2 regions of the Undibacterium sp. Ji49W genome follow, and region 2 is predicted to be linked to the other one. Evidence: predicted binding sites of a transcription regulator. Region 2 holds the regulator's gene; the other holds the start of a gene.

Region 1 (12,261 bases), on a different contig from region 2:
CAGGACGAGGAGACAGTGGGTCAACGTTCATTTTTGGCGCTTCCATGACAGCTTCACTGACAGGTGCAATTGCTTCCCACGAAGTTTTCAGATCCTTCAACAGATTCCTGACTTCATTGAGCATGCCGTCGTTGTTTTCCAGATTCGCCTTGATCAAACGGGCGGTCATGTACTCGTAAAGGGCATCGAGGTTATTGGCGATTTCGCCGCCTGCTTTTTTATCAAGGCTGGCGCGCAGGCCATTTTCGATAATGGCAATCGCTTTCGAAATCGACTGACCTTTAGAGGCTATTTCTCCATTGCTTAAGTGCTGCGAAGCATTGGAGATCGCCACGATTGCGCCTTCAAAAAGCATCACGATCAATTTATGGGGGCTGGCAGCAACAACACCAGTCTCTATGCCAACCTTGGCATAGGCATTTGCACCACGTACTTGAGATGAGCCAAACATAGCGATTAATCCTCTCTGATATTTTCTATTCTACTAACTACTGATATTGCTTATGCTGCTGATCCTGCTTTTTACTTCGTACTGGACGTCAATGCCGCCAGTTGCTGCGACAGGAATGAACTTGTATTGTTCAGGCTGCTTACAATCGTATCCAGGGCAGTAAATTGCGCGCGATAACGTGCTTCCGTGTCAAACAGACGGCTATTCAATATGTCGCGCTGCTTGCCGATATCTTTGATACTGCGATTGATACCGTCGGTTGCGCCCGAAATTGAACCAGAGGTGCCGACCACAGTGGAAAGCAGGGACGTTACCTGGGACGCATATCCTCTGGAAAAGTTGACTTTACCGCGTGCGCCGAGCGAGCCACCGGTGATGAGTATTTTCAAACCCTCTGCATCTGAACCGGTGGCACCAGTCAGGTATTGCCCAGAGCCAGCGGCAGTAATTCCATTCAGTTTGCCTGCGACATCAACCCCGGCAGTGCCGTTAAGAACAGTGCCTGTCAGGCTGGCTGCACCAGTACCCGTACCGTTAGCCAGCGTGACATTGGATGCGCTGCCATAATTGGTTGATTGCAATTGCAGGAAGCCACTGCCATCAATGGTGGCAGTCACTGTTGAGCCATTGTCTTTAAAAGTGGAATTGCCATTGATCGATGTTTGCAACAGAGTTGCCAGCGACGATGCTGTGTATGAACCCGCTGCCAGGGCGACGGCTGCAGTTTTACCATTCAGTGTGACATTGATAGTGGTGTTGGCCGCAATGGTTGTGTTGGCCGCTGTCAGATCCAGATCTCCCTTCAAGCCACCCTGGGTGGCGACGGCAGTTATTTCAAGACCATACGAGCCTTGCTTGGTTGCTGTAGTAGAACTGCTATAGCTGACCAGGCTGTCTGTTGCCTTGCCGACCGATGCAAACAAGCCGCTTATTTCTGAATAATTGGTACTCAGGGCCGTCTGCAATTTGGATGAGTCGACAGAAAGCGTGCCATCTTTTTGAAAGCTGATACCTATGCTTGACAAGGTGGTGATATTTCCACCCAGACCATTTACGGCAGTACTTAATGTAGACCTGACCTGGCTCTGGATGTTTCTGGCGGTCGAGTCACCTATCAGGATGCCGCCCGTTTTGGTGCTTGCATTGTAGCCCGTTAAGGTCTTCAGTGTTGCCTGAAAGTCATTAAATCCTTTTACAAAACCATTAATGGCCGATTGAATACCGCTGGTATTGGTGCTCAATGAAAGGCTGGTGGTGCCAACTTTGCTCAGATTCAGTGTGGTGCCCTGTATAGCACCAGTCACGGCATTTGAAGCGCTGGAAATGGCAATGCCATTGACGGTCAGCGCGGCATTCTGTGCTGTGGTTGTTTCTGTAAAATTCTGAGCACCTGCCGGATCATAATTAACCAGGCTTTGTATAGCGGCATCACCAGACGCCGTGATCTTGAGACTGGATGTCGCTCCGGTCTTGGCTGAAGTAAGTACAAGATGGTAAGGCGTAGCACTACCGTCGCCAACAATGGCGGCGGTTGCGCCGACATTCGCGGCATTAATTGCATCGCGTATGCCTTGCAACGAGTTATTCGCGCCGTCGATTGTGACGGTGCCAATAGACTGGGTTGCATCCTGTGTGAACGTAGCGCCTGTGTACACGCCGTTTGCTGACGTGCCACCGCTAATGGCGCCGAACTCAAAAGTGATGGTTGTGCTGGTACCGCTTCCTATGCTGGCGGTGGAGCTGGCCTGGCCAGCACTGGAAATAGTTTGTGCCTGTGCGAGCTTGGTCACATTGACATTATAGCTGCCCTGGGTGGAGACACTGGTAGTGGTGGCTGACAAAATGGAGCTATCACCGGCAGATGCATTCAGAGACTGAAAGGTACCCAGATTGCTGAGTCCGGTAACATTCGACTGAAACACACTGAGTGCGCTGTTGAGCGTACCGTAAGCAGACAGCTTTGCCTGAAAGCTGGCTTCTTTTTTCGCCAATGTGGTCAGGGGCTGGCTCTCGACCGTCATTAACTTTGAAATCAGACCGTTGACGTCCAGATTGGCGCCTAAGCCTGTAGATTGTATGCCCACGTTATTCCCCCTTGTCAGACCGTACTGTACTAAATTATCGGCTAAGGCAAACTAGACTTTAGAGGGGAATTTACGTGCCAATTTAAAATTTAGGTGTAAGACTGACTAAATAAATGATTAAGCTTGCTGTTTAATTAAGAGACCTTGTAGTTTATCTAAGGAACGCGATATTTCAAGGGCTTCTTCGGAAGGAATCTGACGCAAAACCTCTTTGGTTTGCTGGTCAACCACCTTCACGACTACTTTATTACTATGTTCCTCTACACTGAATTCTAGAGACTGTGACAGAGACTGGATAGTTTTATTGATATCGTCGACTGCCTTGGTCACTTTGTCGATTGCTGGCGGTGACGATGCAGATGATGCGGCTTTGACGGCATCGATGGTCTGAGTTGAAGCAGCTGCTGACTTGTATACCTGTGCGTTGCTGTCAGTTCCTGCTGGTCTATCCGTGATCAGTTGTCCAGATTGAGAAGTATTCCCTATCGATCGGATGTCCATGATCTTTTCCTTCAAGAAAAATACCCCTGGTCAAAATCTTGACCAGGGGGACATGCTTTATGCTTTAAGTATAGACCTAATTTACATAAGCCTACTGCTATTAGCCACGCAACAGGGCCAGAACGCCGTTTGGCAAGCCGTTAGCCTGAGCCAAAATCGCTGTACCAGCTTGTTGCAAGACCTGACCACGTGTCAGAGATGCTGTTTCCTGAGCGAAGTCTGCATCGCGGATACGGCTGCGGGATGCTGTCAAGTTTTCAGAGTTAGTCTGCAAGCTTTCGATCGCGGAAGAGAAACGGTTTTGATACGCACCCAGAGAAGCACGGGAACTATTGATCGATTGCAAGGCCGCATCAATCGTCGTCAACGCGGCGGTGGCCCCGGCAGCAGTACCCAGATTCAGTGAAGATACACCCGCACCGACAGTGACCGAAGCAGAAGTGAAGCCACCAGTCAGGTTGGCAGCTGTCAGACCAGTACCAGTACCGTTAGCCAGAGTAATACCGGCAGAGCTGGTGGAAGTCAGGGACAGTGTCGATGTTGCAATATCAGTTGCACCAGTTGCAGATACAGTGATACCTGTGTTGGCAGCAGCTGCAGCAGCATTGGTGCTGGCAGTCACAGTGATGTTACGGCCATCAGCAGCAGCCAGTGCAACTGCACCAGTTGTTGTATTGAATGTTGCAGTAACGCCTGTTTGTGTACTGATTGCATTAACAGCAGCTGCAACTTGAGCACCACGTTGTGCGCCGGAAGTCGAAGCACTCAAGGCACCCAGATTTACGCCGTTAATAGTGATGTCGCCGGAGGCAATCGCTGTTGCGGATGTGCTGGCTGTACCGGCAACTGTAGTGGAACCTACAGTGGCTGTAACACCTGTGCTGCCGCTGATCGCATTGATCGCTGCTGCTTTAGCGATACCGCTGCCTGTGGAGTTGGAGAAAGATACGCCGTCAGCTGCAGATGCGCCAACCTGGAAACCGTTGATGGACAGGTCACCAGCAGCCAGGGCTGTAGTAGTAACTGCACCGGCACCGGCTACTGTCGTAGCGTAACTGGAAGATGCGCCAACACCCAGAGCGCTAGATTTTGCGCTGCTGATGGAAGCGATATTGATTTGATCGTTTGCGGTACCGTTGGCGCCAACTTGGAAAGTTTGTGCAGAGAAGCTACCGTCGAGCAGGTTCACGCCGTTGAAGTTGGTGCTGCTGGCAACGCGGTTAATTTCAGAAATCAACTGACTTGCTTCGTTGTTCAGAGCAGCACGATCAGAAACGCTGTTGGAGCCGTTGGCAGATTGTACGGCCAGATCACGGATACGTTGCAAGTTGGAACCGATCTGTTGTAACGCGCCCTCAGCGGTTTGCGCCAGAGAGATACCATCGTTCGCATTACGTGCAGCTTGATTCAAGCCGCCGATTTGAGAAGACAGACGTTCGGAAATAGCCAGACCAGCGGCATCGTCTTTCGCGCTATTAATACGCAGACCGGAAGACAGACGTTGCAGGGAAGTGTTCAGAGCAGATTGGGATGTGCTCAAGTTACGTTGTGCATTCAGCGATGCAATATTGGTATTAATAACAGCCATGGTGATTCTCCCTAAGTTATTCAAATTGGCGTAGTAGCCTGAAACTTTGGTCTTTCGTGCTGACTATTGGACCGCCGTTGTAAAGGGTATCGGTACAGACTAAAAAAGTTTTAGCGTGTTTCTGAAAATAAATGTTATTTTTTTCGCTCAAGTTTTAAAGATGTTTCCGTTTGTCGGCGCTTTTTTTGAATACTTTAGGGCTAAATTTGATTTAGTTTTAGGGCCTTATTTAACATATGGAAACGAATTCATTAGCTATACAATAAGCCTGAGCTGGGTAGTTTCTGGTATTTTCCTGTTTAAAGAGGCAAAGCTGTCTTCACAGTAGTGTAAAAAAGTACAGAAATACGCAGAAATGTAAAATCGGTTTGGTTGAACGCCTTATTGGCGTGTTTGGGCTTATTTGTTTAATAATAATTACACCTTATCAGGGCGCAGGCATGAGTAAATCCAGTTTTGATGCACGAAAGGCAATGCGCGAAGTTAACAAACACTTTGATGCAGGTGCTTTACCCCAGGCCAAACAGGTTTGCCTGAATATCATCAGACATTTCCCCCGTCATCCTGATGCCTTATATGCACTGGCCAGGATATGCGGTGACTTGAATGAGTGCGATGAAGCCATGCAGTATCTGAAGCTGGCATTCGACGTCATGCCGCATTTTCCGGACAACAGAAAAGTCGCTTTCGGTATTTTTAATAAATACCTGCTTGGTAAGCAGTATGTGCAACTGGAAGAAGCCAGTTTGTGGCTGTCCAGATATTTACCGCGTGACGGTATAGTCTGGGATTATCTGGGTGTGGCCCGCATCGAGCAGGCCAAATTTGCCGATGCGCTCCCAGTTTTGACCAGGGCGCTGGAACTGCTGCCAACCAATCCGCACATCCTGGTGAATATGGGCAATGTCCTGATTTCTCTGGAGCGGTGTGCGGATGCCATCGTATATCTTGAAAAAGCCCTGGCGATACAGCCCAATATGGTAGTGGGTCTGAATAATCTGGGTAATGCCATGCGATTTATTGGCAGGACCGAAGACGCCATAGAGAATATATCGAAGGCTATACAGATTGATCCAAGTCAGCCATACCTGTTTAATAATCTTGGACTGGCTTACCGTGAACACGGTATGTACAGCTTCGCCATTTTGCAATACCGGCATGCTCTCGAACTGCAACCGGATCTGTTGCAGGTTTATCCCAACCTGATTGACGCCCTGCGCCAGAATGGCCAGGTACAGGAATCGATAGAATGTGGTCAGCATGCATTGACGCTGACCCACGATATTCCCGAAATCTGGGCTGCTTATGGCGATACCCTGCGTGAAGCCAATCATCTGGATGCGGCTATTGAAGCCTATATCAAGGCTTTGTCATTCAAGGAAGATGGACAATCTTCTTTCAATCGCAAGATCTACACCAATTTATTGTTTTGCCTGAATTACCACCCGGACCTGACGCCAGAGGTGATTTATAACGCCTACCATGAGTTTGACCTGCGCTTTGCCGCGCCGCTGAAGGCGCAATGGAAGAAGTTTGAGAATGCGCGCGTTCCCGGCAAGCGTCTGAAAGTGGGTTATGTGACCCAGGCTTTCTATAATCATGTCTGTAAATACTTCCTGCTGCCGCTGCTGGAAGGGCATGACAAGGATCAGGTAGAAGTCTATGCCTATGCCAATCCGCCTTTTGAAGACGATGTCACCGGGTATTATAAAAAACATATAGACCACTGGGTTCCAACCCGTGACATGACGGATGACGTGCTGGCCGAAAGAATACGGGCTGACGGCATCGATATCCTGGTCGATGTGGCTGGCCACACCAACGGCAACCGCCTGCCGGTATTTGCCCGCAAGCCGGCCCCGGTATCCCTGCACTGGCTGGAATATGGCTACACCACGGGTTTAAGTGCCATTGATTATTACCTGACCGACAAGCCGACCATCACCGACAATTGCGCACATCTGTTTGCCGAAAAAGTCTGGTGCCTGGATGGACCCGCCTATGTATACAGGCCAGACACCAGAAAGGCAGAATTGGGTCCGCCGCCTTTTGAATCAAATGGCGTAATTACCTTTGGCAGTCTGTCGCGTTCGACACGTATCAACCACCGGGTGGTGCGCGTATGGGCAACCATACTTGACGCCATGCCAAATTCGCAACTGATTATCAATAGTGGCGATTTTAAAGATCCCCAGGTACAGGATGAAATGGCGTCACGCTTCATGCGGTATGGCATAGACCGTTCAAGATTGCTGATTGGTTTCACTTCACCTTCATGGGAAGTGCTCAAACATATAGATATTGGTCTGGATTGCTTCCCGCATAATTCCGGAACGACCTTGCTGGAATCATTGTATATGGGCATTCCTTTCATCTCATTGACAGACAGGCCATCGGTAGGCCGTATCGGTGCCAGTATCCTGACAGCAGCAGGGCATGAAGAATGGATTGCCGCTACAGAAGATGAATACGCCCAAAAAGCAGTTATCCTGGCGCATGATCTTGATACCTTGCGCCGCCTGCGTGGCAGTTTGCGCACAGAAATGGAACAGTCGCTGCTGATGGATGAGCCGGCATTTGCCCGTTCGGTAGAAAAAGCCTATCGTCAGATGTGGAATATCTATTGTGAAGGACCCGAGCAATGAAAGCAGTGATCCTGGCCGGTGGTTTGGGCACGCGGATTTCCGAAGAGACGCATCTCAAGCCCAAACCCATGATAGAAATTGGTGGCCACCCCATACTCTGGCACATCATGAAATCCTATTCTGCCCATGGCGTGAATGAATTCGTGATTTGCTGCGGCTATAAGGGTTATCTGATCAAGGAATATTTTGCCAATTATTTTTTGCATATGTCGGATGTCACTTTCAACATGCAAAACAATAGTATGGAAGTGCATGAACATCATGCCGAACCTTGGAAGGTGACGCTGGTGGACACCGGCGAAGACACCATGACTGGCGGCAGGCTCAAACGGGTTGCCCGTTATCTGCAAAATGAAGAGGCGTTTTGCTTTACCTATGGGGATGGTGTGGCCGATCTCGATATCGCTGCCTCCATCGCCTTTCATAAGGCGCATGGCAAACTGGCGACCGTAACAGCGGTCTTGCCGCCTGGTCGATATGGTGCACTGGAACGTGACGGCGATCAGGTGAGCGGTTTTACCGAAAAACCGCGTGGTGACGGTGGCTGGATCAATGGCGGCTATTTTGTGTTGTCTCCCAAGGTGCTGGATCTGATCGATGGTGATCCGACCAGTTGGGAATCGGAACCTCTGAACGGCCTGGCAGCACGCCAGGAATTGATGGCTTTTGAACATTCAGGATTCTGGCAACCCATGGACACCCTGCGTGAGAAAAACCTGCTGGAAGATTTGTGGCAGTCAGGAAATGCCCCGTGGCGAGTGTGGTAAACATGACGGCAAGCATACAAAACATTGTTCAACATAATTGTGCTATTCCCGATGCCGAGTTTTGGTGCGGTAAACGGGTGCTGCTGACCGGGCATACCGGCTTCAAAGGCGCCTGGTTTGCCAACTGGCTGGCGCACATGGGCGCGGTTGTGCATGGGCTGGCGCTGCCACCAGAGTCGCGCCCCAATCTGTTTGATGCGCTGGAGATTGATAAAAAGATACATAGCCACTTTGGTGACATACGCCAGTTTGATACCGTCAAACTGGCCGTGGATGCGGCACGGCCTGACATTGTCTTCCATCTGGCCGCCCAGGCACTGGTCAGGGCCAGTTACAAGCAACCGCTGGCGACTTTTGAAACCAATGTCATGGGTACCGCCAATCTGCTGGAGGCACTGCGTGGCCGTCCGGACGTGAAAGTCGCCCTGATGGTGACCACGGACAAGGTATATCGCAACCGCGAGCAGTTGGCACCATACCCCGAAACCGCAGAATTGGGCGGGCATGACCCGTATAGCGCCAGCAAGGCCGCATCAGAACTGGTATTGGCCAGCTATCGCGATTCTTTCCTGCACGAGCAGGGTACGGCCATATTGGCCGCACGCGCCGGCAATGTCATCGGTGGTGGAGACTGGTCAGAAGACCGCCTGCTGCCGGATGCAGTGCGGGCCTGGCGCAACGGCGACACCCTGCACATCAGGCGGCCCGATTCAGTACGTCCCTGGCAACATGTGCTGGAGCCACTGTCTGCTTATTTATGTCTGGCACAACATGCCTGGAGCAATCCGGCGACCAGTCCGGCATGGAATATAGGGCCGGATGGGGCTGCCAGTGTCAGGGAAGTGGTGCAACTGGCGCATGCTGCCTATGGCAAGGGCCAGATTGAATTTGCCACCGAAATAAGTGGCCCGCATGAGGCCGGATTACTGGCGCTGGATGCCAGTAAGCTCAGACAGACGCTGGGCATAGCTCCGCGCTGGAAACTGGGTACAGCGGTAGAGCACAGCATGCGCTGGTACCGTGATTTTGAAAATGGCATGTCGGCAGATGCGCTGTGCGCGCGCGATATGGATGACTATCTGCATGCGGCGCAATTCTTCGCAGAACAGCCAGGCCAGCCTGCATGAACGATATGCTGATAACTTCAAAAGGGCTATGAGTATGTCCGGGCGATTTGATTTCTTGGCCACACCGATAACGGGTTTGCAACTGGTGCAAAGGAAGCCGCGTGGCGATCAGCGCGGTTATCTGCAAAGACTGTTTTGTGCAGAGGATATGCAAACGCTTGGCTGGACAGCACCGATAGCGCAAATCAACCACACCTATACTGCCCGCAAGGGCACATTGCGCGGCCTGCATTTGCAATTGCTGCCATTTGCCGAGATGAAGCTGGTCAGTTGCATGAAGGGGGAGGTGTGGGATGTCGCGGTGGACTTGCGCGCAGGTTCACCACATTTTCTGCAATGGCATGCCGTCCTGCTGTCGGCAGAGAATCAACGTTCTTACCTGATACCGGCTGGCTTTGCCCACGGTTTCCAGACCATGACAGATGACGTGGAAATGCTGTATTGTCATAGTCAGCCCTACATGCCAGCCAGTGAAATGGGGGTGCATCCAATGGATAAGCGCCTGGCCATCACCTGGCCCCTGGCGGCGAGCGAAATGTCAGACCGGGATAATCAGGGAATATTGCTGGATACAGATTTTCAAGGAGTAAATGTATGAAGTGCAGGCATTGTGGCCATGAATTGACCCAGAGTTTTCTTGATCTGGGTTCTGCCCCTCCATCCAATGCATATTTGCGTCCGGATACCTTGAACACTTCTGAAATCTGGCTGCCCATGAAGCTCATGGTGTGTGATGCCTGCTGGTTGGTGCAAACCATAGACTTTACTGGCCGTGAAAATCTGTTTGATGCCGAATACGCATATTTCAGTTCATGCTCGTCAAGTTGGTTGCAGCATGCCAAACGATTTGTGGAAGACATGCGCCGCGAATTCAAGCTCGGCGAACAAAGCCTGGTCATGGAGGTGGCCGCCAATGACGGGTACCTGCTGCAATATGTGATGGAAGCTGGCATCCCCTGTTTTGGCGTGGAACCTACTTCCAGCACGGCGACAGCAGCGCGCGAAAAAGGCATACGCATCATAGAACGCTTCTTTGGAGCCGAACTGGCGCATGAGTTGCTGGCCACCGAGGGGCGGGTCGATCTGGCGGTGGCAAACAATGTACTGGCGCACGTGCCAGATATCAATGATTTTGTCCGTGGCTTTGCCGATATTCTTAGTGAGCAGGGTGTGGCCAGTTTTGAATTTCCGCATTTGCTGAACATGGTGCAGCAAAATCAGTTTGATACTGCCTACCATGAGCATTATTCTTATCTGTCCCTGCATGCAGTCAAGACCGTGTTTGAACGCAATGGCCTGCATATATTTGATGTGCAGGAATGGCCTACCCATGGTGGCAGCTTGCGTGTGCTGGCCCAAAGAGCCGACATTCGCCATTACCCTGAAAAAGATAGTGTCAGCCAGTTGCTGCAAGTGGAGCACGAAGCTGGCATGACGACCCTGGATTTCTACCGGCGTGCCCAGGAAAGGGCAGAAGAAGCCAAGTTTGGCTTGCTGGAATTTTTGCTGGATGCCAAACGCAAGGGCAAGCGCGTCGCCGCCTATGGCGCGGCAGCCAAAGGCAATACCCTGCTTAATTTTTCTGGCGTGCGCCCGGACCTGTTGCCCTATGTGGTCGATATCAATACGCATAAACAGGGCAAATACATGCCCGGCAGCCGGATACCAATTGTCAATGCCGCTTACCTGCTGGCAGACAAGCCGGATTATGTGCTGATCCTGCCCTGGAATCTGAAGACGGAAATCATGCGTGACCTGGCTGCGGTTGAAGAGTGGGGTGGGCATTTTGTCGTGGCAGTTCCCGAGTTAATGAAGATTTAAGCATCACCTGACAATGATGAGAGTAACGATGAAAGTGCTTGAGGCGTGATAGACATACATCCCGACGCACGTGTATCCAGGCTGGCTGATATTGAAGATTCAGTCAGGGGGACACGTATTGTTGTCGCTGCCTTTGCCTGCATAGACAGTTTCGTCAAGATCAAACCCGCAGGTGGTGCCGGCGACGTCATCATCGGTGAGCGTAGTGTGGTGAATTCTGGCTGTGTACTGTACACAGGAAATGGTATCCATATAGGCAATGACGTGGCTATCGCGGCCAATTGTACGTTTGCCCCGGTCAATCATGCATATCAGGACAAAAACAGACGTATCAATCAGCAAGGCTTTTTGCCCAGCAAGGGTGGCATTGTGATTGAGGATGATGTCTGGATCGGCGCCAATTGCATCATTCTGGATGGTGCTATCCTGCGTAAGGGTTGTGTTATCGGGGCCGGGTCTATCGTCCGTGGCGAAATTGCTGCCTATTCGATACAGGTTGGCAACCCATTGAGGCAGATAGGGGAGCGCAAATGATATCGAACGCGCTTCAGGCTCCACGTGCAACCCTGATCGGTGGCAAAGGCTTCATAGGCAGGCATTTGCACCTGACCTTGCAGGCCGCGGGCTGGAACAGTTATGTCGCTGAAAAAGCAGACCCACGCCTGATGGATGAAGACCTGGGGCATGTTTTTTACTGTGCAGGTCTGACGGCTGACTTTCGCCAGCGACCCTATGCAACAGTAGATGCACATGTCCATCTGCTGTCCGATATATTGCAACGCAGCCAGTTTAGCAGCCTGACTTATCTGTCCAGCACCCGTGTGTATGCCGGGGCAACGTCTACTGACGAGCAGGCCGCACTGACAGTAAATCCGAATCTTGCGGGCGATTTATACAATATCTCCAAATTGATGGGCGAAAGCTTGTGCCTGAACAGCCAGCGCAATGTCAGGGTAGTGCGCTTGTCGAATGTATATGGGCAAGGCATGCCGGAGCAGAATTTTTTATCCGAAATACTGCGCGATGCTGCCGGTAATAAAAAACTGTTGTTCCGTTCCGCCGCCAGCTCTGAAAAAGATTATATTGCCGTGGCTGATGTTGTGCGTTGCCTGCCGCTGATTGCAACGGCAGGTGAATCAGGTATTTACAATCTGGCCAGCGGCCATAATACTTCTCATGCCAGCCTGGCTGCGCAATTGCAGACACTGGGTGTGGCCTGTGCATTTGAAGAACAGGCGCCCGAACTACGCTTTCCCCGGATTTCTACGACAAAACTG
Region 2 (12,261 bases):
GCAATATTTTTTTGAGGTAAGGTTAAAGTTTAAAATTACACAGCCGATAAACTGGATGTAGATGTTTGTAATTCCCATACTGAGGGTATCGCTGTGAAAATTGATGACGCACTTAACAAGACCTCTGGGCTGCCCGTAAGCCCCCAGCAGGCACGCACGGAAAAACCGGCAGATAACACACCGGCTCCCGTTGCGAATTCGTCGAAGGTGCAAATTTCGACCCTGTCCACGCAATTGCAGGCACTGCAAAGCACACAGGCGAGCAATGCCGTATTCGAGACGAAGAAGGTGGAAGAGATCAAGCTGGCCATTTCTGAGGGACGCTTTCAAGTGAACTCGGAAAAAGTCGCTGATGGTCTTCTGGAAACAGTCAAAGACTTACTTAACGCAAGAAAACGCTAGCCATGAACCCAACAAGTTCCGGACATACTGCAATTGAACAATGCCTGAAGGAAGAAGTCGTCACCATGTCTTCCCTGGCTGAATTGCTGAAAAAAGAGCAGTCCGCACTTGTTGATAGCGATGTCACATTACTCAACGATTACACCCAAAGCAAAGGGCAACTGGTCGGCAAGATGTCCGAACTGGAAAAAAAGCGCAATGCTTTTTTGACACAACTTGGCTACAGAGCAGATCTGGATGGCATGAAGGCCTATTTGCAGCAGGCTGGCAGTGCCGACAATGCACCGAATGCGACCCTGTACTGGGATCAGCTTCTGCAATTGTCGATGCAGGCAAAAGAAGACAACAAGACCAATGGCCTGCTGATTAACCGCCGCCTGGCACAAAGCCAGGCCATGTTGAGCGTATTGCAGCAAGGCAACCAGGCCGCATCCCCCATGTATGGCCCAAATGGCCAGTCCACAATCAAAGGCACCTCAGGCAAGGGTTATATCGCGACTTAGATCCGTTTAGATCCATTTAAATCAGTTTAGATCAGTTGATATAGCCAGTGCCCATAAAAAAACAGACCCGCAAACGGGTCTGTTTTTGTTTCAACCAACAAAAAATGCGGCCAATTTTATGGTTGAGGTGCGGGCGCGACAGCCGGCAAAGATGACGTTGCCGGTAGCGACACAGGTGCCGGGGCCGTTGGCGAGATAGGTACATCTACCGCAGCCTCTGGCAATACTGCCAGTATGGTCACAGACACCCGGCGATTCCTGGCCCGGCCTTCTGGCGTATCGTTGTCGCTGACCGGCAATTTAGCGCCCTGCCCTACGGCTGTCACCCTGATTTCATCGACACCGTTTTCAGTCAGCAGCCTGGCAACCGTGCTGGCGCGCACTGCTGACAATTCCCAGTTGGAAGGGAAAATCGGGTTCTTGATGGGTACATTATCTGTATGCCCCTCTACCTGTATGGCATGGGTATCAAGCTTTAAGACACCAGCAATGGCTCTCAGCGCCTGTATCGAATCCACATTCAGGCGTGCCTCACCCGGCGCAAACAGCAGGCTGGCATTGATTTCTATGGTGATACCGCGACTGGTCTGACTGACCCTGACCTTGCCCTCACGTACCAGCGGCTCCAGCACAGTCATGATATCCTTGGCCATGGTGGTCATTTGCGCTTTTTCCTTGCGCAGGGCCTCGTTCACACGTGTACCTTTCACCAGCGGCAGCGGGTCGAGCTTGACGACCGGTTCATTCGGCATATCCACCGTCTTGGGATTGACCATGACCTTGCCAAAAGCCCCCGTCAGTGAATTCGACAAGACCCTGTACTTCCCCTCGTTCAGAGAAGAAATCGCATACATCACCACAAAGAAGGCAAACAACAGCGTAATAAAATCGGCGTAAGAAACCAACCAGCGCTCGTGGTTTTCAGGTTCTTCGTGGTATTTTCTTCTGGCCATAGGGTTCTTTAAGGCGTTACAGCAGGCAAGCCATCAATTTCTATGATTGGTCAATCGCTCTTCCACCACACGCGGGCTATCGCCCAGGGCAATACTGTAAAAAATGTCGGACAACATTTCCCGTCGCGTGACTTCCCGATTGATGATTTCCTTCAACTTGTGGCTGACCGGCAAAAACAACAGATTGGCCATGCCCACACCATAAATCGTTGCCACAAAGGCAACGGCAATACCACCGCCCAGCTTGGACGGGTCAGTCAGGTTTTCCATCACATGGATCAGACCCAGCACCGCCCCCAGAATACCGATGGTGGGCGAATAACCGCCTGCGGCTTCCCAGATTTTGGCAGACTGGCGTTGTTCCATCTCATACAGCGAAATATCAACGTCCAGAATGTCCTTAAGCCGGATCGGGTCGATACCATCAATGACCAGACGCAGGCCCTTGCTGATGAAGGGATCAGTCGACGCGTTCATATAGCGTTCCAGGCTGAGAAAGCCTTCCCTTCGGGCGACCACACTCCAGATCAGTGCATCTTCCACATTTTTTTTGCTATTGTCAGGCGGTTCCGACACCACCCAACGCAGCATGCGCACGCCCTGGGTAAAGGCCTTGATACGGCTTTGCATCAGTACTGCACCTATGGTGCCCACCACGACGATAACAAACGCAGCCGGCTGCACCAGGGAAGAAAGACGGCCACCTTCCAGCAACTGCCCGGAAACGATGCCGACAACGATCAGTAAAAGTCCGACTATGCTAGCCCAGTCCACGCCTTCTCCCTTAAGTACGCCCTGAGCCTGGCTACCGCCTGACTATGCAATTGCGACACCCGTGATTCAGATACCCCCATCACGGCCCCGATTTCCTTCAAATTCAACTCTTGCTCATAATACAAGCCCATCAGCAATTTTTCTCGCTCGGGCAAGCTGTCAATCGCCCCGATCACGGCATCCCGAAAATCATCATTCAACAAATCCTGCAAGGGGTCGCCCGACAGGTCAGAACAATAATGATCGAGGAAATGCTCTTTGGTATCGGCATCATGAAAATCTTCGTAATACACCAGTTGATGGCCACCGCTGTCAGTCAGCATGTCCTGGTATTCCTCCAGCGACAGCTTGAGCGACTTGGCGACCTCGGTTTCCAGAGGTGGCCTGCCCAGCTTTTGCTGCAAGGTGTTCATGGCATTTTCTATCTTGCGCATGTTCTGGCGTACGCCGCGCGGCAACCAGTCGCTGCTGCGCAATTCATCCAGCATGGCACCGCGTATGCGCTGCACGGCATAGGTTTCAAACTGGGCGCCATGTGTGTCTTCATAGCGGTTGACGGCATCCAGCAGGCCTATCATGCCCGCCTGCACAAGATCATCCACCTCCACACTGGGAGGCAGACGCGCCTTCAACTGGTAAGCAAGGCGCTTGACCAGTGGGGCGTGCTCCCGAAGGAGGAAGTTTTTATCGGACTTTCCGCTAGCGGTGTACATGTATTTATATTCCGAGACCGACACCCAGCTCAGGGACTCCCTCTAAACATAATGTCGAACGCGCAGTCATTGCCAATTGTTCCGCCAGCTTTGAAAAAGCCAGCGAAGCACGCGCTTTTGGAAAAGCGTCAATCACGGAACGTCCCAAATGCGCTGCCTTTCTAACATGCTCATCTTCCGGCACATGGCCGACATAGTGCAAAGGCACAGCCAGGTAACGGCTGGCGGCCTGTGCCATATTTGTGTAAATCAATCTCGCCTCTTTTTCTGATGCGCCGGATACCAGAATACCGTAACCGCGCCTTCCTACCCTGTTGCTGACCCGCTTGATCAGTCCGTATGCGGCCTTGATCATATGCGGATCGGCAGAAACCTGTATCACCAATTCGCTGTCATCCAGTGACGCCAGCGCAAATGCGTCATTCGCATTGATATCGCCATCCACCATCACCAGGTCAGCCTGATTGGCCACGACATCAAACACTTCAGTCAGTTGCCGCGCACTTTCTGGCGGCAAAGCAGACGTTAGCGATGCCTGCCTGGTCAGCATCGTCACCGACAAACCGGCAGCCACCATTTTGATTGCTTCCTTCATTGTACGCTGTTGTCTCGCTACATCCAACAAGGTACGATCATTGCTTGCATTCAGCCAGGCCCCAATGCTGTTGTCCGAAGCCCGCGCATCGATCATCAATACCTCACTACCCTGCCTGGCAAGCGTTACGCCGAGATTCACCAACATGCCACTTTTTTCATCTTCTTTCAAGGCCGACAGAAAAGTGAAGACTCTGGGCTTGGGGTTGGCCAGCATGCGGCGCAGGCCTTCTGCCTGATCAAAACTAGCCAAGGGACACCTCCCTGGACACAGTTGCAGCACGCGCCGCATTCCCGGCACCCATGGTACCAGCCATCAACAAAGGCAATTCTTCATCCAGCAAACGGAAGGCGGCTGTCTCGCGTTTCAGTTTGAAGGCACGGTCTATCAGGTACAGTTTATTGGCAATATGCAGATCTTCCGGCACCCGCTGGCCGCTGGCGACGTAATACACCATCAGCTTCTGGCGTATCGCAATGTCCAGTGCCCCACCTATGGTGGCAGCTTCATCGAGCTTGGTGAAAATGCAACCTGCCAGGCCATTACCCTGATAGGCCCGCACCACTTCGCTCAGGGTTTCACCGGTCGAGGTGGCATTCAGGCACAGCAGACGTTTTACCGGAGTGTCTGTTCCTGACAACATGGCAACCTGTTCGGTCACCATTTTATCGCGCTGACTGACACCCACAGTATCAATCAATACCGTATGCTTGTTCTTGAGTTCGGACAAGGCAATGCGCAAATCCGCTTCATCCTTGACGGCATGCACCATGACGCCGAGTATTTTGCCGTAAATACGCAATTGCTCAAAACCGCCGATACGGTAGCCGTCTGTAGTGATCAGCGCCAGCTTGGAAGGGCCATGACGCATCACACAACGCGCGGCCAGTTTGGCCGTAGTCGTGGTCTTGCCAACACCGGTAGGACCTACCAGGGCATAGACGCCGCCTTTTTCCAGCATTTCGTTTTCATTGTCGATGGTAGACAGATTACGCACCAAGGTATTCTTGATCCAGTCCAGGCCATTTTCGAGCTTGCCGGCTTCCGGCAATTTTTCTACCAGATAGCGTGACAAGCCGGCGCTAAAGCCAGTCGCCAGCATTTCACGCAGAATTTCGGCCTTCTGCGGATGCCGCTTCTGGGTCTGGGTCCAGGATATTTCGGCCAGTTGCGACTCCAGCATGCTGCGCATGGAGCGGATTTCTGACATCACATTATTCAATTCACCGGCGCTGACGGCGGCTTCAATATCAGCATCCATGGCGATCGCCGGTTTCAGCGGTCGACGGATAACCGCTGGTGCTTCGATCCGTGCTTCAGTCCTTGCTTCGGCCTGTGCTTCAGACTGATAACGCGGCGCAAAGCGTGGAGTATCGGGTATAGACTGCACAGATGCCGGCGCTGGTGCTTCATCAGTAGATGAAGGGGCAATCGCACTGATGGCTTCATCCGCCATCGCCAAAATCTCGACCTTACCACCGACATTACGGTTGGACAAAATCACCGCATCAGCGCCCAGGGCATCCCGCAACATGCGCAAAGCCTCGCGAGAAGTATTCGCGGTAAATTTTCTGACGTTCATGATTGACCTCCAACCAGGCTGGTGACTTTAATTGTTTTTGTTTCAGGTAATTCTGCGTGTGACAGAACTTTCAGTTGCGGCACCGTGCGACGCAGGAAACGTGACAGCAAGGCGCGCAGCGGTGCAGGCACCAGCAAGACCGGTGTCAGGCCCAATTGCTCCTGATGCTGGGCAGCGGCTTCGGTCTGGGTTGCCAGTGTGTCGGCCAGGCCAGGCTCAATACCGGCACCATCAGCACCACTGGTCTGCAAGGCTTGCATCAGCAAACGTTCCAGACGGTTATCCAACGTCATGACAGTCAGTTCATTCCCGGTCGGGAAAATCTGCTGCACGATGGCACGGCCAAGGGCAATCCGCACCTGGGCAGTCAGCTCACCGGCATCCTGGGTATGCATGGCCTGTTCTGACAGGCATTCAATGATGGTGCGCATGTCGCGGATATGCACACCTTCAATCAACAGGTTTTGCAAGACTTTTTGCAGCACAGATAAAGGCAGGATTTTTGGTACCAGCTCTTCCACCATCTTCGGCATATCCTTGGCCAGGTGGTCCATCAGCAACTGCACTTCCTGACGGCCCAGCAACTCGGCAGCGTGGGAAGTGATCAGATGATTCAGATGCGTGGCGATCACCGTACCCGAATCCACGACGGTATAGCCCATCGCCTGCGCCTGATCGCGCATGCCGCCATCTATCCATACGGCAGGCAGGCCGAAGGCCGGGTCATTCGTGACGGCGCCGGGCAAATTGCCGGTGACCATGCCTGGATTGATCGCCAGGTACTGACCGCTGAGTGCTTCGCCAACACCAACCTCCACCCCTTTAAGCGTGATGCGATAGGCTGATGGTTTAAGTTCAAGATTGTCACGGATGTGTACAGGTGGCGACAGAAAGCCGACTTCCTGCGCAAATTTTTTGCGTATGCCCTTGATACGACGCAGCAATTCGCCGCCCTGGTTTTTGTCCACCAGCGGAATCAGGCGATAACCCACTTCCAGACCCAGGGTGTCGACCGGCAAAATATCCTGCCAGGTCGCTTCTTCCATCTCTTGCGGCGCGGCTGCGGGCGCATCCTGTTTTTCATCCATGGCAGGAGGCATTTCATTGCGCTTGTTCAGCAGATAACCGCCACCACACAGAATTGCAGCCAGCAAAATAAAGGCGATATGCGGCATGCCGGGTATCAAACCCATGCCGCCAATAATGCCGCCGGTAATGATCATGACCTGTGGCTTGGCAAACAACTGCCCGATCAACTGACCACTGATATCCTGGTCACTGGCAACACGCGACACCACAACACCGGCAGCAGTAGAAATGATCAGGGAAGGAATTTGTGCCACCAGGCCATCACCAATGGCCAGCAGCGTATAGTTTTTCAGCGCAGAAGCAAAATCCAGATCATGCTGCACCATACCGACAATCAGGCCACCGACGATATTGATCACAGTAACCATGATGCCGGCGACCGCATCACCACGTACATATTTACTGGCACCATCCATGGCACCATAAAATTCAGCTTCTTGCGCCACTTCGGTACGACGGCGGCGCGCCTCTTGTTCGGCGATCAGACCGGCATTCAGATCAGCATCAATCGCCATTTGTTTACCCGGCATCGCATCCAGGGCAAAACGGGCACCCACCTCAGCAATACGGCCAGCACCCTTGGTCACCACGGTAAAGTTGATGATGGTCAGGATGATAAACACCACGATACCCACGGTGTAGTTGCCACCGATCAGAAAGTGGCCGAAAGCTTCAATCACCTTACCGGCTGCATCCGGACCGGTATGACCTTCCGTCAGCACCACGCGGGTAGAAGCGACGTTGAGCGACAGGCGCAACATGGTACTGACCAGCAGCACCGTAGGAAACACCATGAAATCCAGCGGCTTGACGGTGTACAGACTGGTCAGCAAGACAATGATCGCAATCGCAATATTGAAGCTGAAAAACACGTCCAGTACAAAGGCCGGCAAGGGCAGGATCATCATTGCCAGCATCAGGATAATCAGGAAAGGCGCCGCCAGCGCCCGGGTATTCATACCGTTCATCCAGGCAGGTAATTTGAGGCTATTCATGCTGGGGCTCCTGCTTGATTATTCGGGTCCAGCTCAGGTGGTACATATAAGTCATTCGGTTCCATCGGTTTGTTTCCTGCACCTGTGCGGTAACTGCGTAACTGATAAACATAAGCCAGCACTTCGGCCACGGCGGCATACAAGGCTTCAGGGATTTCATCGCCCAGTTCGGTGTGTTTGAACAGCGCCCGTGCCAGCGGTGGCGCTTCCAGCAAAGGTACTTTGTGTTCTTGTGCCAACTCACGAATCTTGGCAGCTACTGCATCCGCACCTTTGGCGACCACCTTGGGCGCGCCACGACCACCCTCGGTATATTTCAATGCCACGGCAAAGTGGGTCGGGTTGGTGACCACCACGTCAGCGGTCGGGATTTCAGACATCATGCGACGGCGTGCCATTTCACGCTGCTGGGCGCGGATTTTTGCCTTGATTTGTGGATTACCGTTGGCTTCTTTCGATTCCTGTATCACTTCCTGATGGGTCATCTTCAGTTTTTCAGCGTATTGCCACATCTGGTAAGGCGCATCAATCGCCGCAATCACCACCAGCGAACCAACGATGGCCAAAAAACACACGCCCATCATGTGGCCAACGTGGGCAGGCCCTGTTTTCAGCGATTCCAGCGGCAGGGCAAAAATGGCATTCTTCTGGTTCATGATGACGATCCATGCCACCACCCCGACCAATACGGTTTTAATGATCGCCTTCACCAATTCCACACCCGCACGGGTTGAGATCATATTGCCAAGACCAGAAATCGGATTCATGCGTCCAAAGTTCGGTTGCAGGGCTTTGGCGCTAAACAGCCAGCCACCGATCAACAGCGGCGAACCCAGCGCCACGATCAGCAACAGCACCGCTATCGGCGCAAAAGCCACCAGCACATCCCACAGACTGGCACCGATCTTCGCAAACAGCACCGCAGGGTCATAGATAATTTCACGTTCCAGCGACAGGCCGGTAATCAATGCATGATTCAACTGCCTGACCAGACCATCACCCATGGCCCATAGCGATCCGCCCGCAGCCAGCAAAATGGTGCAGGTAGACAGTTCACGCGAACGCGGAACATCGCCCTCTTCCCGCGCCTGTTCAAGGCGCTTGGGCGAGGCCGGTTCGGTTCTTTCGAGATCGCTATCTTCGGCCATTGCCGACTCCTGTTATTTCCACAAAGCAACCAGCACGCTGATTACACAAAGATACAGGTGTGATTATTGGCTATGTCAGAAGCACAAGATGCGTGGAATAAGGGAAGAAATACCCCTTAGCTCTGGGGAAAGAATGGCCCTTTTTGCTTAAAGGGCCAAGAAAGGCTGAAATCTGAACGGCCAGCCTGATGGCAAGGCGTTCAGATTTAGTTGATTGAGATGCTTTGAGTTGGTTGAAATGCTTTGAAGTGCCTTGATCAGGCAGGCACAGCTGCAGGTGTCGCCACCATGCGGTGGATGAAATACATCATGACAGCAGTCAGCAGCACGGTGCACACCAGAATATCGCCCAGCAAATCAAAATGCAGTATCGCACCACCAGCAGCAGGCTGGCTGACGATCATACCGGCAACCACAGAACCTACACCGCCGGCGATTTGCTGCAGCGATGAATTGATTGCCATGAATGCGCCTCGGCTGTCAGCGGCCGGCACAGCCGACATCATTGCCTGGGCCGGGATCATGCGTGAAAAAATACCGACAAACAGCAAGACATTGACCAAAATGACCATAGGCAAAGGCGTGACACCAAGACGGGTGTAGATCACAGCCATGATGATCGTCATCGCAGCACCGAACAGAAATACGCGATATTTGCCAAACTTGTCACTGAGCTTGCCAACCAGAGGGCCAGTAATGATCGCACCAAATCCTGTGACCAGATAAATCATCGGCAATTCCTTCATCGAAATACCCAGATTATTGACGGAAAAGGCGCTGCTGAACGGCATCAGCATATAACCGCCTATGCTCAAAAATCCTGTTGCAGCAAATGCCAGCAAATACCTGGGTGTTGCTACCGTGTCTCTCAAATGATGGAAAGGGTTACGGTCAGACTGCAATTTCAAATGCCCATCGATCGGCTTGAGGTTAACAATAATGATGACGCCGACAATCGCAGCAATGCCCACGATCATCATGAAAGGTGCATGCCAGCCCCAGTGCGCAGACAGATACAGGCCAATAGGCAAGCCCAGGATCTGGCTACCGGCAAAAGCCGTTTGCAATACACCCATGACCCGGCCACGCATACTGAAAGGGAACAAGTCTGTCGTAATCGCCATCACGATGGCACCAATAACGCCGCCAAACAGACCCGTCACGATACGTGCAAATAACAGGAAGTAAAAATTAGGCGCAATCCCGCACAGGAAGGTACCCAGGATAAAGCCGCAATAAAAAAACATAAGCAGCTTTTTACGGTCAAAACGATCAGCAAAACCCGCTGCCGCAAAACCGGCGATACCGGCGCTAAATGCGTAGGCAGATACCACCACCCCAAACTGTGACGGCGTGATATTCAATGCTGGCATCAAGATCGCACCCAGCGGTGACATGATCATGAAATCCAGAATGATCGTGAACTGTAAAAACGCCAATATGGCGAGAACAAATTTTTGATAGCCAGTAAACTGCGTTGGCGGCGCGGTAGAAATAGTTTGAGTCATGTGTTCTTTCTTTTGCATTGAAATTCAGACTCATGGTCTGAGTTCATATTTTTTATTTAGCTTACTTATTTAGCTTACTTATGTCGCTTATTTATGTCGCTTATTTATGGATATTTAAGCAGCTTCCCTGAAGCCCTCTTTTTGCAATAGCACATCCTGATTTCCAGAAAAAAATTCCCTGAAAAACGGCACTGCCTCATAAGAATGAAAGACCCTGGTAAATTTCAGCGTTTCTGCTGCGGTTTCTGCATTGCGTTCGCGCATCTCGGTTTCATAAGCGGCGATAGCGGCATGCATATCCAGCTCCGGGTTCAGCAACTGACTGGCCAGCACCAGCGCATCCTGCATTGCCATATTCACGCCTTCACCTGCATACGGCGGCATGACATGGGCAGCATCACCCAGCATGGTCAGGTTGGACAAAGATGGCCAGCTTTGATGAACAGGTGCACAGAATTGCGGACGTGGTATGAAAGGCAGAGTCGCATGTCTGAACAATTCTGACCAGATATTACTCCAGCCCTTGAATTCCCGCCCGAACCAGGCGAGCACCTGATCGCGGTCAGAAAAATCAATCCTGCATTCCGTAGACCAATGCTGATCCGCCTTGTGACCAGTATAAAAAGCCACGCTGCCATCCCCCTTCAACACGATGAACAGAGTCTTTTCATCGTCAAGCACACATACTTTCCCACCGTCCAGCAACTCATACAATTCCGGAATAGCAGTTGCTACGTCAGCGACAGTACCTTCCAGCACCGTCACACCAGAATACTCTGGTGCAAGCGAAGTAATATAAGGACGTATTTTTGAATTGGCACCGTCGGCAGCAACGACTAAATCAGCAGTAAATTTGTCGCCGTTTTCAAATGTTATTTCAACCGACTCGTCTGTCCTTTGCAAAGAGGAGAAACGGGCATCCCACACCACCGTATCATCAGCCAGCGAAGCCAGCAGCAAATTCCTTAAGGGGCCACGATCAATTTCTGGCCTGTCGTTACTCTCTGGACCAAGCTCATCGATGATGACTGCTGCCTGTGCGTCCACAAACAGCATTTTCTCGGCACCCGGACGATATGCCAGCTCAAACGCATCCATCAAACCGGCTGCACGCAAGGCGGACAAACCTGAGCCTTCGTTCAGGTTCAGGGTTGCGCCCTGCACTCTGGCAAACTGATTGACGTCCCTTTCAAACACCTTCACTTTCGCGCCTTGCATTTGCAACAGACGCGCCAATGTCAGCCCGCCTGGCCCTGCACCTATGATGGCAATCTGCTTGTCGTGTATTGGACTTTGCTTATGGATTTTTGTCATTGCGGTCATTCCGGTTTTTATCCATTTCATTGCATGCTCTTGCACGGGCGTGCCGATATTGCTGCTGAAAGGATAGACGTTTTGAAATTGCGAATATTGCAGCAGAGCCGAAGATATTCCCGAAGAAATTCTATAAATGTCAGAAATCGGCAAGCTGAACACTGCCTTGAGTCGCACTATAATTTAACCAAATTAAAAAGTAAAGTCACTTAATTTATTAATTGAAGCAATAATTGAAGTGACAAATATGTTAAAATGCGCCAAATGATAAAAACAGAATTAGGGGTCTTTGATGGGACTGAGGGAATTAAAGAAGGCAAAAACCAGGAAGATGATTTCTGATCTGGCAACCAGGCTTTTCATGGAAAAAGGCTACGACGAAGTCACAACAGCAGAAATTGCCAGACTGGCAGAAGTATCAGTACCGACCCTGTTCAAATACTTCCCTACCAAAGAAACCCTGGTATTTGATGAAGAAGCAGAGCGGGAAGCAAGATTGATCTCTGCCGTCACCGACAGGAAAGAAGGCGTATCCATACTGGACGCCTTGCTTGAGCATTTCTCAAGCTATATGGCTTTTGATGCGAAAAAGAAAAAAGAAATCGATGCCTTCAGAAAGCTGATTTATTCCGCGCCAGATTTACATGCCTATGCAAAACAAATCTGGATGCGCTATGAAAAATCA

Evidence for each region. The regulator FliA, encoded in region 2, starts transcription of late flagellar genes. The targets are predictions, from matches to a motif close to CTAAAGTTTNNNNNNNNNNNGCCGNTA.
Region 1: a site for FliA is predicted at 2,571-2,597, ahead of fliD (flagellar filament capping protein FliD). Genes of this name have one in related genera too.

The regions. Positions count from the first base shown of each region.
Region 1 covers NZ_JBMPOW010000006.1:44,743-57,003, forward strand. The annotation lists gene fliS (flagellar export chaperone FliS) at 1-451, opposite strand, end outside; gene fliD (flagellar filament capping protein FliD) at 523-2,535, opposite strand; gene ACO0LK_RS08960 (flagellar protein FlaG) at 2,653-3,036, opposite strand; gene ACO0LK_RS08965 (flagellin) at 3,137-4,624, opposite strand; gene ACO0LK_RS08970 (tetratricopeptide repeat protein) at 5,065-7,269, shown strand; gene rfbF (glucose-1-phosphate cytidylyltransferase) at 7,266-8,036, shown strand; gene rfbG (CDP-glucose 4,6-dehydratase) at 8,021-9,163, shown strand; gene ACO0LK_RS08985 (dTDP-4-dehydrorhamnose 3,5-epimerase family protein) at 9,219-9,761, shown strand; gene ACO0LK_RS08990 (methyltransferase domain-containing protein) at 9,758-10,984, shown strand; gene ACO0LK_RS08995 (acyltransferase) at 11,030-11,518, shown strand; gene ACO0LK_RS09000 (NAD-dependent epimerase/dehydratase family protein) at 11,515-12,261, shown strand, end outside.
Region 2 covers NZ_JBMPOW010000003.1:122,336-134,596, reverse strand. The annotation lists gene flgM (flagellar biosynthesis anti-sigma factor FlgM) at 94-402, shown strand; gene ACO0LK_RS04795 (flagella synthesis protein FlgN) at 405-905, shown strand; gene motD (flagellar motor protein MotD) at 1,022-1,858, opposite strand; gene ACO0LK_RS04785 (flagellar motor protein) at 1,892-2,632, opposite strand; gene ACO0LK_RS04780 (RNA polymerase sigma factor FliA) at 2,614-3,345, opposite strand; gene ACO0LK_RS04775 (MinD/ParA family ATP-binding protein) at 3,350-4,192, opposite strand; gene flhF (flagellar biosynthesis protein FlhF) at 4,185-5,522, opposite strand; gene flhA (flagellar biosynthesis protein FlhA) at 5,519-7,606, opposite strand; gene flhB (flagellar biosynthesis protein FlhB) at 7,603-8,754, opposite strand; gene ACO0LK_RS04755 (MFS transporter) at 9,012-10,262, opposite strand; gene ACO0LK_RS04750 (FAD-dependent monooxygenase) at 10,377-11,576, opposite strand; gene ACO0LK_RS04745 (TetR/AcrR family transcriptional regulator) at 11,869-12,261, shown strand, end outside.